One region of the Paenibacillus sp. ICGEB2008 genome, then DNA from elsewhere that is predicted to be linked to it. Evidence: a T-box and tRNA genes for the amino acid it is inferred to sense, from the RefSeq annotation. Region 1 holds a T-box; the other regions hold tRNA genes.
The links. A T-box is a leader RNA that pairs with one kind of tRNA and senses whether it is charged. The one in region 1 lies ahead of leuS (leucine--tRNA ligase), so its partner is inferred to be a tRNA-Leu.
Positions count from the first base shown of each region.

Region 2: it encodes a tRNA-Leu, which carries the amino acid that the T-box ahead of leuS (leucine--tRNA ligase) is inferred to sense. The anticodon was not compared.
Region 3: it encodes a tRNA-Leu, which carries the amino acid that the T-box ahead of leuS (leucine--tRNA ligase) is inferred to sense. The anticodon was not compared.
Region 4: it encodes a tRNA-Leu, which carries the amino acid that the T-box ahead of leuS (leucine--tRNA ligase) is inferred to sense. The anticodon was not compared.

Region 1 covers NZ_AMQU01000026.1:214,740-217,881, reverse strand. The annotation lists gene C400_RS0121765 (class I SAM-dependent DNA methyltransferase) at 1-488, shown strand, start outside; gene C400_RS0121760 (tautomerase family protein) at 561-950, opposite strand; T-box leader at 1,130-1,388, shown strand; gene leuS (leucine--tRNA ligase) at 1,450-3,142, shown strand, end outside.
Region 2 covers NZ_AMQU01000004.1:183,426-186,567, forward strand. The annotation lists gene fabV (enoyl-ACP reductase FabV) at 1-331, opposite strand, end outside; gene C400_RS0102410 (winged helix-turn-helix transcriptional regulator) at 547-903, opposite strand; gene C400_RS0102415 (NAD(P)H-dependent oxidoreductase) at 1,101-1,631, shown strand; tRNA gene C400_RS0102420 (tRNA-Leu) at 1,724-1,808, opposite strand; gene C400_RS0102425 (N-acetyltransferase) at 2,188-2,622, shown strand; gene C400_RS0102430 (GNAT family N-acetyltransferase) at 2,725-3,142, opposite strand, start outside.
Region 3 covers NZ_AMQU01000007.1:631,254-634,395, forward strand. The annotation lists gene C400_RS0107520 (helix-turn-helix domain-containing protein) at 1-355, shown strand, start outside; gene C400_RS0107525 (Rha family transcriptional regulator) at 472-693, opposite strand; gene C400_RS0107530 (urease accessory protein UreF) at 979-1,716, opposite strand; tRNA gene C400_RS0107535 (tRNA-Leu) at 1,979-2,061, shown strand; gene C400_RS0107540 (glutathione peroxidase) at 2,210-2,695, opposite strand.
Region 4 covers NZ_AMQU01000004.1:106,319-109,460, reverse strand. The annotation lists gene C400_RS0102010 (carboxymuconolactone decarboxylase family protein) at 1-177, shown strand, start outside; gene C400_RS0102005 (hypothetical protein) at 313-849, opposite strand; tRNA gene C400_RS0102000 (tRNA-Leu) at 1,072-1,156, shown strand; gene msrA (peptide-methionine (S)-S-oxide reductase MsrA) at 1,373-1,885, shown strand; gene C400_RS0101990 (divergent polysaccharide deacetylase family protein) at 2,014-2,949, shown strand; gene C400_RS0101985 (N-acetylmuramoyl-L-alanine amidase) at 2,924-3,142, opposite strand, start outside.

The DNA of each region.
Region 1 (3,142 bases):
TACAGCAGGATATGCGAGAATGGATTTTACCGGAGCCCGTGGATTCTGTCATTTCTTTTTGCGATTGCCTGAATTATTTACTTGAGGAAGAAGATATCATTTCTACTTTTCGCAGAACGTATGCTGGTCTGAAGCCTGGTGGAACCTTTCTGTTTGATGTACATCATCCCCAGACATTTTTGCGTTATGATGAAGAACAACCATTCGTACTGGATGAACGCTCTATTTCGTATATCTGGACATGCGCATTGGACACTCCCCGTTGTGAAATTGAGCATCATCTCAGTATCTTTGCGAAAGCAGAACATGAAGGACGCGATCTGTACCAGCGTTTTGAGGAAATTCATGTACAGCGTGCTTATGATCCAGACTGGATGAAGGCAGAATTGTCCAAAGTGGGTTTTCGTGATGTGAAGGTATATGCAGATTTTGAATGGGTAGAAGCAGCAGATGACGCGGCGAGACTTTTTTATGTCGCTGTAAAATAGCTAGGATTCATTGAGCTAATATAGAAAAAGAAAGACGCTTTTCATGAAGTCATGAAGGGCGTCTTTTTGCTCTCATATATTCACTTTATAGTTCAGCTGAAGTTCATCACCCGGTACACCCCGAATGCCCCAATTCTGTTTCGAGGTTTCAAATATAGTAATTTCAAGATCCTGTGGAGAAATACCCAAAAGATCGTTAATTCTTTGAAATAACAGATTGATGAGTTGCTTCTTAGCTTCTGTCGTTCTGCCTTCGAAGATACTGATTTCAATAATGGTGTATGCGTCGGAGCGACCATCTGCATATATAAAATCTTCATGATTCATAGGAAAAAAACGATGAAGCCTCTTGTCTGGAGGATAATTGAACGCATCCACCACGGCAGAGTGAATCACCTCTGAAAGTTGCTTTTTGATCGGATTTAGCTTTTCTTTTGTCCCGAAAATTTTAATCTGTGCCATGTCTCCACTCACCTTTCTTATCTCATCTCAACTTGAACCATTGCAACTTGGAGTTATTATAAAACATTCGTATTCATGTGTCATGGACAACTAGTATGAAGATGGCGCTTCGTATCAAATGTAGTCCTTATTTGACTTTTTTCGCGGTTTTCAATATAATAGTGCCATTATTAACGGTTAAATAATCGCTGATGAGGAATAGTAGTTTTGTCTGGACATGTAGAGAGCCGGCGGGTGGTGCAAGCCGGTTGACAGTGCAAAGCGAACTCACCTCGGAGATATGCGTCCAACGCAGGAAAGCACCTATATAGGGGTCAGTATCCTGTTATTAATACGCATCGGATCACCTCCGTTATCAGGTGCAAAGGGAGTAGAATGCGAAGAACGCTTTCTGCTAACTAGGGTGGTACCACGGGAATATAACCTCTCGTCCCTAGCGCTGACACGCTACGGGATGCAGAGGTTTTTTTGTTGCATACCGTTTGAGGAGGAAAAGACAATGACAGACACACAGCCGAAGCACGGCTATCAACCGCAAAGTATTGAACCAAAATGGCAGAAATATTGGGATGAGAACAAAACGTTCCGCACTGGGGAAGAACCGGGTAAACCGAAGTTTTATGCTTTGGATATGTTTCCGTATCCGTCTGGAGCTGGTCTGCATGTAGGCCACCCGGAGGGATATACAGCTACAGATATTGTTTCACGTTATAAAAGAATGCGTGGCTACAACGTACTGCATCCGATGGGTTGGGACGCCTTTGGTCTGCCTGCCGAACAGCATGCGCTGGATACAGGCGAGCACCCACGCGAAATTACGGTGAAGAACGTAAATAACTTCCGCCGTCAAATCAAATCACTTGGCTTTTCATATGACTGGGATCGTGAAATCAGCACAACTGATCCTGATTATTACAAATGGACACAGTGGATTTTCATCCAGCTGTACAAGCGTGGCCTCGCTTATGTAGCTGAAGTGCCCGTGAACTGGTGCCCAGCACTGGGAACGGTACTGGCGAATGAAGAAGTAATTGATGGTAAGAGTGAGCGTGGCGGTCATCCGGTTATCCGCAAACCAATGCGTCAATGGATGCTGAAAATTACGGAATACGCCGATCGTTTGCTTGACGATCTGGAGGAACTGGACTGGTCCGAAAGCATTAAGGATATGCAGCGGAACTGGATTGGTAAGTCTACCGGGGCAGAGGTTCATTTTCCAATTGAAGGCTATGACGAACAACTCACAGTATTTACAACCCGTCCAGATACATTGTTCGGTGCAAGCTACTGTGTGCTGGCCCCAGAGCAGGAATTGGTGGATATGATCACTACACCTGAGCAAAAGGACGCTGTACAACAGTATCGTGAACAAGCTGCTCGGAAAAGCGATCTGGAGCGTACGGATCTGGCCAAAGATAAAACAGGCGTATTCACAGGAGCTTATGCAGTGAACCCGGTGAACGGCGAAAAGCTGCCAATCTGGATTGCCGACTATGTACTGGCAGGCTACGGAACAGGTGCAATTATGGCAGTACCGGGCCATGATACACGTGACTGGGAATTTGCCAAGAAGTTCGGATTGAAAATCACTGAGGTCGTTCAAGGTGGAGACGTGGACAAAGAGCCATACACCGAGGATGGTCCGCATGTCAATTCAGGCCTGCTGAATGGACTGACCAATGAGGAAGCTATTCCGAAAATGATTGAATGGCTCGAAGCTGAGGGTAAGGGGCAGGGCAAAGTAACCTATCGTCTGCGTGACTGGCTGTTCAGCCGCCAACGCTATTGGGGCGAGCCGATTCCAGTAATTCATCTAGAAGATGGAACGATTAAAACAGTTCCTGAGGATCAACTGCCGCTCGTACTGCCAGAGATGGACAATATCAAGCCTTCAGGTACAGGTGAATCCCCACTGGCGAATGCGACAGATTGGGTAGAAACCGTTGATCCTGAAACAGGTATGAAAGCACGTCGCGAGACAAATACGATGCCGCAATGGGCAGGAAGCTGCTGGTACTACCTGCGCTTTATTGATCCAAAAAATGATAAAGAGCTTGTGTCCAAAGAGAAACAGCGCGAATGGATGCCTGTTGATCTGTATATTGGCGGAGCAGAACATGCGGTTCTTCACTTGCTGTATGCCCGTTTCTGGCACAAAGTGCTGTATGATATCGGCGTAGTGGAAACTAAAG
Region 2 (3,142 bases), on a different contig from region 1:
CATCTCCATTAATGCTCTCCGCTATGTAGCCAGCCGCTCTGGCTGCTCTTTCAAAGGCCACTGTATTGTACCAGCCTGCCGAAGCCGTGCGCCCCTCTGAAGCAGGACGTTCAAAGGATACTCCTACGGTGTCAGCTCCCATACCGAAGCTCGCAGCAATGCGGGAAGCCAGTCCATAACCTGTGGATGCTCCGATCACAAGTACCTTTTTAGCTCCTTGTAATCCCGTGCTGTCTTTGATGTAGTCGATTTGACGATTAACGTGAGCCGCACATCCTGCAGGATGCGCAGTCGTACATATGAAACCACGAATTTTCGGTTTAATAATCATTGCAAGGGTCCCCCTACTTTGGCATTCATTTAATATTGATGGAATGGTTGTCCAGTCATAACTATATTACAAATCAGCTTGCGGCTCAACATATAACATGGTCTTGAAGGTAAACGATCAAATACTATGACACAGATATCCCCGAACTGCGACTCTACGCCAAAAAGAAAATCGCCGTAAACATCATAGTCTACAGCGCTCTTTAACTCCAATATTCATTTGGACTTATTTTCTAGCAATATCACATCTTCTCCTTTCTCTTGTCTTATTTTGATATTAGTCCTTCCCCAGGTACACATTAAATCAATAATTTCATTTGCTGTAATTCCATATTCCGTTATATAGTACTCCACTTTTGGAGGCATTTGATTATACACATGTCTGCCTATGATCCCATCCTTCTCAAGTTCACGAAGTTGCTGTATAAGAACCTTTTGAGAAATGCCTGCAATACTACGCTGTAATTCACTGGTCCTCTTTCTACCAGACATTAATAAGCATATGATTAAGGATTTCCACTTACCTCCGATGATCTCCAGTGTTGCTTCTATGCCTAAATTATATTGTTTCATACGACCACCTCTTCAAGACTAAAATAACTAAGTTTATCGAATTCATTTTATAATCACATATCTTCATTCTAAGTACCATGCACACTTTCAAGTAACTATATTACTTTATTGTGTGTATTTACTTTTTTTATAGCCTACAGAATAATAATACGTATCCACAAAAAGCAAATGATGCGATGTAAGAAAGGTGATTTATAATGAAGACTCTCGTAATTTTAGCACACCCGAATATTGAAAATTCCAGAGTAAATCAAAGATGGAAACAAGAATTGCTTCGATATTCCAATGAAATTACAATTCATGAAATTTATAAAGAGTATCCCAACTGGAATATTGATGTTTTGAAAGAACAAAAGTTACTTGAAGCACACAGCAATATCATATTTCAGTTCCCTTTATACTGGTATAGTTACCCTCCTCTATTAAAAAAGTGGTTTGATGATGTTTTTGCCCATGGATGGGCTTATGGTTCAAAAGGTGATAAGTTAAAAGGAAAGAAGCTAGGGATCGCCATGTCGATTGGCGATAAAAAAGAAAACTACTTATCTACTGGTTCCGTTACATTTACGGTAGATGAAGTTATAGCCCCTTTTAAAGCAAGCGCAGTACATGTGGGCGCCGTAACATTACCCTATTTCGCTGTCTTCGGAGCCTCGTTTCAAGCAAGTGATGAAGACATTAACCAGAGTGCAAAAGATTATATTAAATATATATTCCAGCATAAATAAAATGGCTGTTTAATAGCACGCATCTTAACCATATAAAAACAGGCTCTTGGAGGCATTCAGCCAATCCAAGAACCTGTAATTGTTAGGTATAATGCGGTCGAGAGGACTCGAACCTCCACGGGGGGTTAGCCCACACGGACCTGAACCGTGCGCGTCTGCCAATTCCGCCACGACCGCATACTATGTATTGATGGCGATACTTTAATCGCCGTAATTAAAATTATATCTTGAATAGAGCTTAAAAGCAAGCTGATTTATATTATATTTTCTATGAATAATGCTAGTAAATATAAGAAAATCACTGGATATCACCAACCAGATATGGTAAGATGAACGCATCAGGAAAGGAGGTGCGTCAACATCAATAATCATATGTTGAGCGTATCCCTTACCCGGTCCGTTATTCTCTAATTTACAGAGTTGACGGAGGCGCGGGATACGGATCAAGGCTTTAATTAAGCGCCACGGTAGAAAGACCGTCCACGGACGGTCTTTTTTATTTCAACATCATACTCTACTACAGATACGATTACATATTGTGAAAAGAGGCGTTACAATGTCGATTAGACCTGCGAAAGTAGAAGAGTTGAAAGAACTGGTAGCCATTTGGCTGGACGCTTCCGTAGAAGCCCACCATTTTATTGCTCGGGAGTATTGGACATCTAAAGCTGCCGAGATGGAGAACAAGTACCTTCCCCTCGCTCAGAACTACGTTATCATACAAGATGACCATACGATCGGCGGCTTCATTTCCATGATGGACGGATACTTGGCTGCTCTGTTTATACGGGTTGATTCTCAAAGAAAAAGCTATGGCAAATTACTATTAGATTGGGTTAAGAAGCAGCATGATGAGATTCAGCTAAAAGTGTACCAGTCCAACACGAAAGCATTTAACTTTTATACTAAAAATGGATTTGCGATTCAAGAGGAATCTGTGGATGCTGAAACTGATGAGAAGGAATTTGTGATGGTATGGACAAAACATTAACAACAATGAAGGCACCTCTAGCCTTTTAGAGCAAAGGCTCCGCTTCCGTATCCATACGGAACAAGCAGAGCCTTTTACTTTTATCTACTACTGTCTAGTCTCTTATTTAAGCCCATAAACCTCGGTATATAAAGTCTCTTTAAACGGAGCAAACGCCGATTCAGCCAACGCACCTGGATAGCTCATAATCTGAAGCCGCAGATCCGTCTGTCCTTCTCTTAGAGGGGGCTGTACATATTCAAAATGGTTCAGATGGAATCCCATTCGTTCGTAAAAACCAATTCTTCTCCGTGACCATTCATCCACTGGAGGCTCAACCTCCAGCACTACCGGTTGGTCAGACTGCGATATAAATCTACCCATAAGCTTTTGGCCTAATCCGCCACCTCGTATACGGGAATCTACCGCAATATGCTCTACAAACCGAAAATGCGCGAATTCCCAACCTGCCAAAAAAGCCACTATGTTCCCCTGCTCATTTTTTTCAGTGATAATACGATAGCTAGGATGCTTCAATAAA
Region 3 (3,142 bases), on a different contig from region 1:
TGAAGCTTTAATTAAGGATCGAGGAATGACCAAGAAGGCATTTTGTGAAAAGCTTAAAATTAGCTCAGGGAATCTCGGTGATTGGAGAAGGGGAAAAACAACGCCAGGTACCGCCCATTTGATTCAGATTTCGGACTTTTTTAATGTATCGCTCGACTGGTTGATGAAAGGGATTAAGCCAGGGGAAGGCGTGCTTCAGGAGCAGAAGGCTGCTTATTTTTTTGGGGTGATGGGGCCACTGAATTGCCAGGCTGAAGATCTTGAGACAGAAGAACAGAACTTTATTTTAGAATACGTTGAATTTGCGAAGTACCGTAAGCAAAAAAGAGAGAAGGACAAAACAAAACTTGAATAATCTATGGCTAAACGCCTGGGTGATAACCCGTAAAACGAACTGAGGGTTCGGTTTACGGGTTTATTTGGTTTCCTGATAATATGGCGACGCGATGGATGCTGAAATGCTTGTTGGATTTAGTGTGGTGTTGCCTCCTTATAATCGTTATCGTCGATATTCAGAATTGCAGCAACTTGTTTTCTGTACCTTTGTGCTTTGCGGGTGCCGTGAATCAGATTGGACAAGCGTGAAGGCGGAATATTATGTGTCTCGCAAAATGTTTTCTGATCCAGCCGAAGCTCGACAAGCCTTTGTTTGATGGCCCACCCGAAGGAGGTGACAGGCATTTTGTTGTTCAAGAGAAATCGCCCCTTACGGATTCTTACGGAATAATTGGTGTGATATAATAATCATCAGTAAACATGTTAGAATTAACCATCTAAAACTATGATACACTTTTATACGTGTTTATACAATCTTAAATACGGCATTTCGTTAAAATAATTACTTAATTAAGTGCAAAAAGTGAAAATAATCCGACTATGGTCTGTTATTGGTGTGAATTTGGGATACATGAAATACTCTGCCGCTTGAGAAAAGGGCAGAGTATTTTTATTGTGACTGCTAGATTGGTAAACGACGCATCAGAGGGATGCTGGAAGGCGTTTAAATAGGACGGAGGAGGAAAAGGGTCTGGATGCATTCAATTGGCTGCTATGGCTCATATAGGGTGGCTGAGTGATGTAGGAGCTGGTCCGATGGCTGTGGAAAAGATGGCGCTGATATGAGCTTGGCGTAGGTTTGTTAATCGTCTTCCAGGTGGTAAGCAACTCGCTGGTCATATGATCGATAAGAGGACTTTTTTCCTCATAAGGAGGATTGAGTAGTCTGAAGGCATCTTCGATACAGAAGGATACCGCTGTGGCAAAATAGCCGTGAATGGTCTGTTCTATATCGCTTCCGAGGAGGGAGTTAATCCAAGTGTGGACAGTAGCGAGTGTGCCAATTGCATTGTATTGAGTGAGTGTGTCTTCCAGTTGGTCAAATGCGAGCCAAGGATAAAGAGCCTTGGTGAGCTTGAGCAGTCGCTGGCCAGAAAGTCGCGACTCTTTTACATGCTGCGAGGAAGGATGTTGGGCGTGCAGCATTTTATCAATAAGGGCGATCCGCCAACCGTCATTCTGCTGGATGGCTGCATACAGACTTTTAATGGCCATGCCGTCAAGGGTTGTGATTTGAGGATACCAATCGTCTCGCATGTAATGTTTCAGATCCTGTAGACTGTTCAGGTGTCCAGCGCGGAAACGCTCCTCCAATCCGTAGAAACGGGTGAAACCACCAATAGGTAGGGAAGGGTCCAACAATAATGCGTAGTTTAGCAACCGGTTACCTTTATACAGGACGGTTCGCCTCCTTGAAGTGAATATTTGTGTGATGTTATTTGACTCAAATCTTATTTTTATAATAATAATTCAAATATTTATGTAATATATATTTACACTTCGAACTCAATTATGTCAAATTAAATAATTTTATTGCTTATATATGTTATGTAAAGTTACATTAAAATAATTATAATATTCTTGTTTACAAATTGTTGCTGAGAGAGTATAATAAATCTGTTGCCTCAATACATTATGACATGCGGTCGTGGTGGAATGGCAGACACGCTATCTTGAGGGGGTAGTGGGCGTACGCCCGTGGAGGTTCGAGTCCTCTCGACCGCATTATATGCAGTACCCAGTTGAAAAAGCATCCTGACACGTTTTACGTGAAGGGATGCTTTTTTGTTAAATACTTTTCGTCATATCCTCCCGTCACAGAAGCGGTCGTATGGACAACGGACCGCTCGTTGACTGTAGTGCATAAAGATTGTCAGTTTTTCTGCAAAAGCTTCTTAATATCTCCTACAAGCTTGTCTGGAGTGGTTTGCGGCGCATAACGCTTAAATACGTTACCTTCTCGTGTAATTAAAAATTTAGTAAAATTCCATTTGATCGCTTTGGAGCCTAATACGCCTGGAGCAGTGTGGGTCAGGTAGTGAAATAGAGGATGTGCCTGATCACCGTTAACATTTGTCTTGGCGAACATGGGAAAGGTCACTCCGTAATTGAGTTGGCAAAACCCGGAGATCTCCTCGCTGGAACCCGGCTCTTGTTTGGCGAACTGGTTGCTGGGAAATCCCAAAATTTCGAGCCCCTGTTCATGATACTGGTCATATAGCTCTTGTAGCGCCTTGTACTGGGGGGTTAACCCACATTTGCTGGCAGTATTCACGATAAGAAGAACTTTCCCTTCGTATGTGGATAACGGAATTTGTGCCCCTTGTAGGGTCTGTGCATCATATTTATATACGCTCATGATATCCCTCCTAATTCAATATTCTACAATTAAATTGTGAACAATTCAACAAGGGGTTGCAAGTCCAGAAGAGTCTACAAACATTGTGCATTGTAAAATCGTCTTTTGTTCAAAACGGTAAATCGCACTTCAAATGGAGCAAATTGAGGTGTTTCTTCTCATAAAAAAGGCTTCATTCGATAATTATCTAGTACATATAGCGCATTTTCTTTCTTTTTTATAATAAAGGGCAACCGTACCATACCCTACGCCAATATTGACATGCCTTTCATTTTCAAAAAGGGGTGAAATACAGAGTTTTAGAGAGATACGAGAAGCATAGGTTGGTTGTAAGCGTTATCCTTAATCTTCTATGCTCTAAAGGGTGATTTATAGCCTTGCCGTTGAGCTTTACAGTCTTCCTTGCACGGGTGTATGATTCAAGACGTAATTTCAAATTAACAACAA
Region 4 (3,142 bases), on a different contig from region 1:
CTAGGTATTGGCTTATTTGCCAACAATGAGGTGTGTACGTTTTATCATGTGAATGAGGCGCGCTCCAAAGGAGCCAGTGATCAGGAGATTATGGAGACCGTTGCTGTAGCTGCTGCAGTTGGTGGAGGACATGCTCTAAGTCAAGGGGTTACCCGTGTACAGAAGGCGTTACATTAAAGCGAATCATTCATACAGATAACTTATAATCGTAATAGCGGACATAGATTGATCTCAACAAATGATGGTTATGAAAAGAAGCTTCCGAGCACAGTTAGTGCCTGCGGAAGCTTCTTTTTGCGTGTAGTGCGGGGATTATGCTCTTTTACTTGCAGCAAAAGCAGCAGGGCGAGGGGATTTATGCTTGTAGGCAGAAGAGGATGCAACCCAACTTCGCCCAACAACGCGTAGGGGTTTGGGGGTTGAGTTATTGGGTAATTCGGGGTGATATTTCTCTGGTAAAGGTAGAGCTGCCGTATGAGGCAAAGAGGTAGGGAGCCCCAAATAAGCTCGCATTCGTTCATACATTTCTTTGCGGAATGCGGACATAGGCATACGGAACTGTTCTTTGACGCCTTTATATATATAGGTGGCGTGAGCGCCGGAGTGGTTTTGTTGGATGTCTAGAACACGAATGTGATACTTCTTAAATTCATGTTTGATTTCAGATAGCAGGATTCCGGTACGATCTATTCCTGCGTTAACCATTTCGACATAAAGATCAGGGGTTTTCAGCACGCCGCTTTCCTCAAGAATTAGGCTGTCACGCTCAAATACTTTTTGTATAAAGGTAAGGAGTAGATAACTTTTCACAAGAGAGCATGGATGCTGAGTAGTATCTGAAGAGATCATTACCATTCACCGCCTTAGGGAAATGTGATGATAATTCATAGTCATCGAAGTGAAAGAACATAAGTTCGTAGGAACTCATATTCTTATATTATCGTATTATTCCTTTTTTATCAAGAATAAATAAAGAAAAATAAAAGGTTTGACAACTTTATTTGAGCATGGTATGATCTATCTTGTCGCTAAGAAAGATTGATTCTTTTGAAATAGACGACAAATATATATGCGGTCGTGGCGGAATTGGCAGACGCGCACGGTTCAGGTCCGTGTGGGCTAACCCCCCGTGGAGGTTCGAGTCCTCTCGACCGCATCCATTTAGAAAAGGTTTATAGAATTGCTCTCGTAGCAGTTTTATAAACCTTTTCTATGTTTCGGAGTTATTGCAGATTTCCTAGGAACAGGAAGGACAATATAAGGACTTGAATTTTATTCAAGTCCTTGAGCAATTCTTTTATAAGTTCAATTTTTAAGATATGATAGAAAGTAACACGTTTTATGATGAAGCTATTGAAAGGTTGGATGGAAGATGGAGAAAGCAACTTTTGCAGGTGGGTGCTTCTGGTGTATGGTGACTCCGTTTGAGGAGCAGCCGGGGATTCATAGTATTGTCTCAGGCTATACTGGAGGGGCGATTTCCGATCCGACCTACGAACAGGTTAAAACAGGAACAACAGGGCACTATGAGGTGGTGCAGATTACGTTTGATCCTGAGCTGTTTCCTTATGAAAAGCTACTTGAATTGTATTGGCCGCAAACAGATCCTACCGACGGAGAAGGTCAATTTCAGGACCGAGGCACACAATATAAACCTGCCATTTTTTATCATACGGAGCAGCAACGTGAGCTTGCACAGCAATCCAAGGAACAGTTGGTACAAAGCGGACGCTTTGATAAGCCAATTGTAACGGAGATTCTTCCGGCTTCGATTTTTTATCCGGCAGAGGATTATCATCAGGATTATCACAAGAAGAATGTGAAACATTATAAGGAAGATCGAGCCCAATCCGGTCGTGATGAATTTATCGACAAAAACTGGTAAGCAGCTTTAATATACGTCATTATGCGCACTTCAAGGCAGATCAGAGATTATATCTCAGATCTGCCTTGTACATATTTAAACGGTTTTACTCACACAATGAAGGGACAGAGAAGGAGGCTGACCCGCAAATGAGTACACGACGGAAACTGCACATGAGAAATATAATAAAAAAGGCTTTAAAAGCATCACGCAGCCGGAAGGATTCGTCTTATGCGCTTGCACACCATGCAAGATCTAGAATGCAAATAATTGTAGTGCTTTGTATTTCAGTCTGTATGTTATTTATGATCTGTAAAACTGCTGTTGCCGAAGCAATAGACCAGCAGAACCAGCAGCAAAAAAGGGTTGCTGTCATTATTGATGATTTAGGGAACAATATGAAAGGTACCGAGGAGATTCTAAATTTACCCGTAAAAATCACCGTTGCTGTCATGCCCTTCCTGCCAACAACCAAACAGGACGCTATGGAAGCGCATAAGCGTGGTCATGATGTTATCGTCCATCTTCCAATGGAGCCCAAGCAGGGCAAGCCTGAGTGGCTTGGACCGGGAGCAATCAAGGCTAATATGACGGATGAAGAAGTACGCGCCAAGGTGACAGCAGCAATTAAGGATGTTCCTTATGCCATAGGAATGAACAACCATATGGGCTCCAAGGTCACCTCAGACAAGCGCATTATGTCCGTCGTTCTTGATGTTTGTAAGGAATATGGACTATTTTTTGTTGATAGCCGTACTAATTATTGGTCAGTGGTGCCTGAACTTGCCGCTAAAAAGGGAATGCCACCGGTGCGAAATGATGTTTTTTTGGATGATGTTCATACACTCGCTCATGTGAATCGGCAACTTAGTAAAGTGGTCGAATGGTTGGCAGAGCACGATACCTGTGTAACGATTGGACATGTCGGCGTGTCCGGCATGTATACCTCCTCAGGGCTTCATTCATCGGTCCCTAAATTAAAGGAGCATGCACAATTTGTCGGTATTAGCGATCTGGTGCGTGATGTATGGGGATGGACAGGAGACCCAGCCACGAATACTACCATGCCGTCAGATGCGCAATAATGCCTTCGGCAATAGCTTCAGCAATCCTTTTTTGACCGTGATCCCCGGAAAGCATGGCTCTGTCCTGCTCGTTGCTGATAAATCCGGTTTCCACTATTACAGCGGGATGTTGGATTTTATTCAGAAGATAAAAGGGTTTTCCATATATGGTTTGTCTATTCATGCAAAATAAGCGGTTTAATGAATGCTGAAT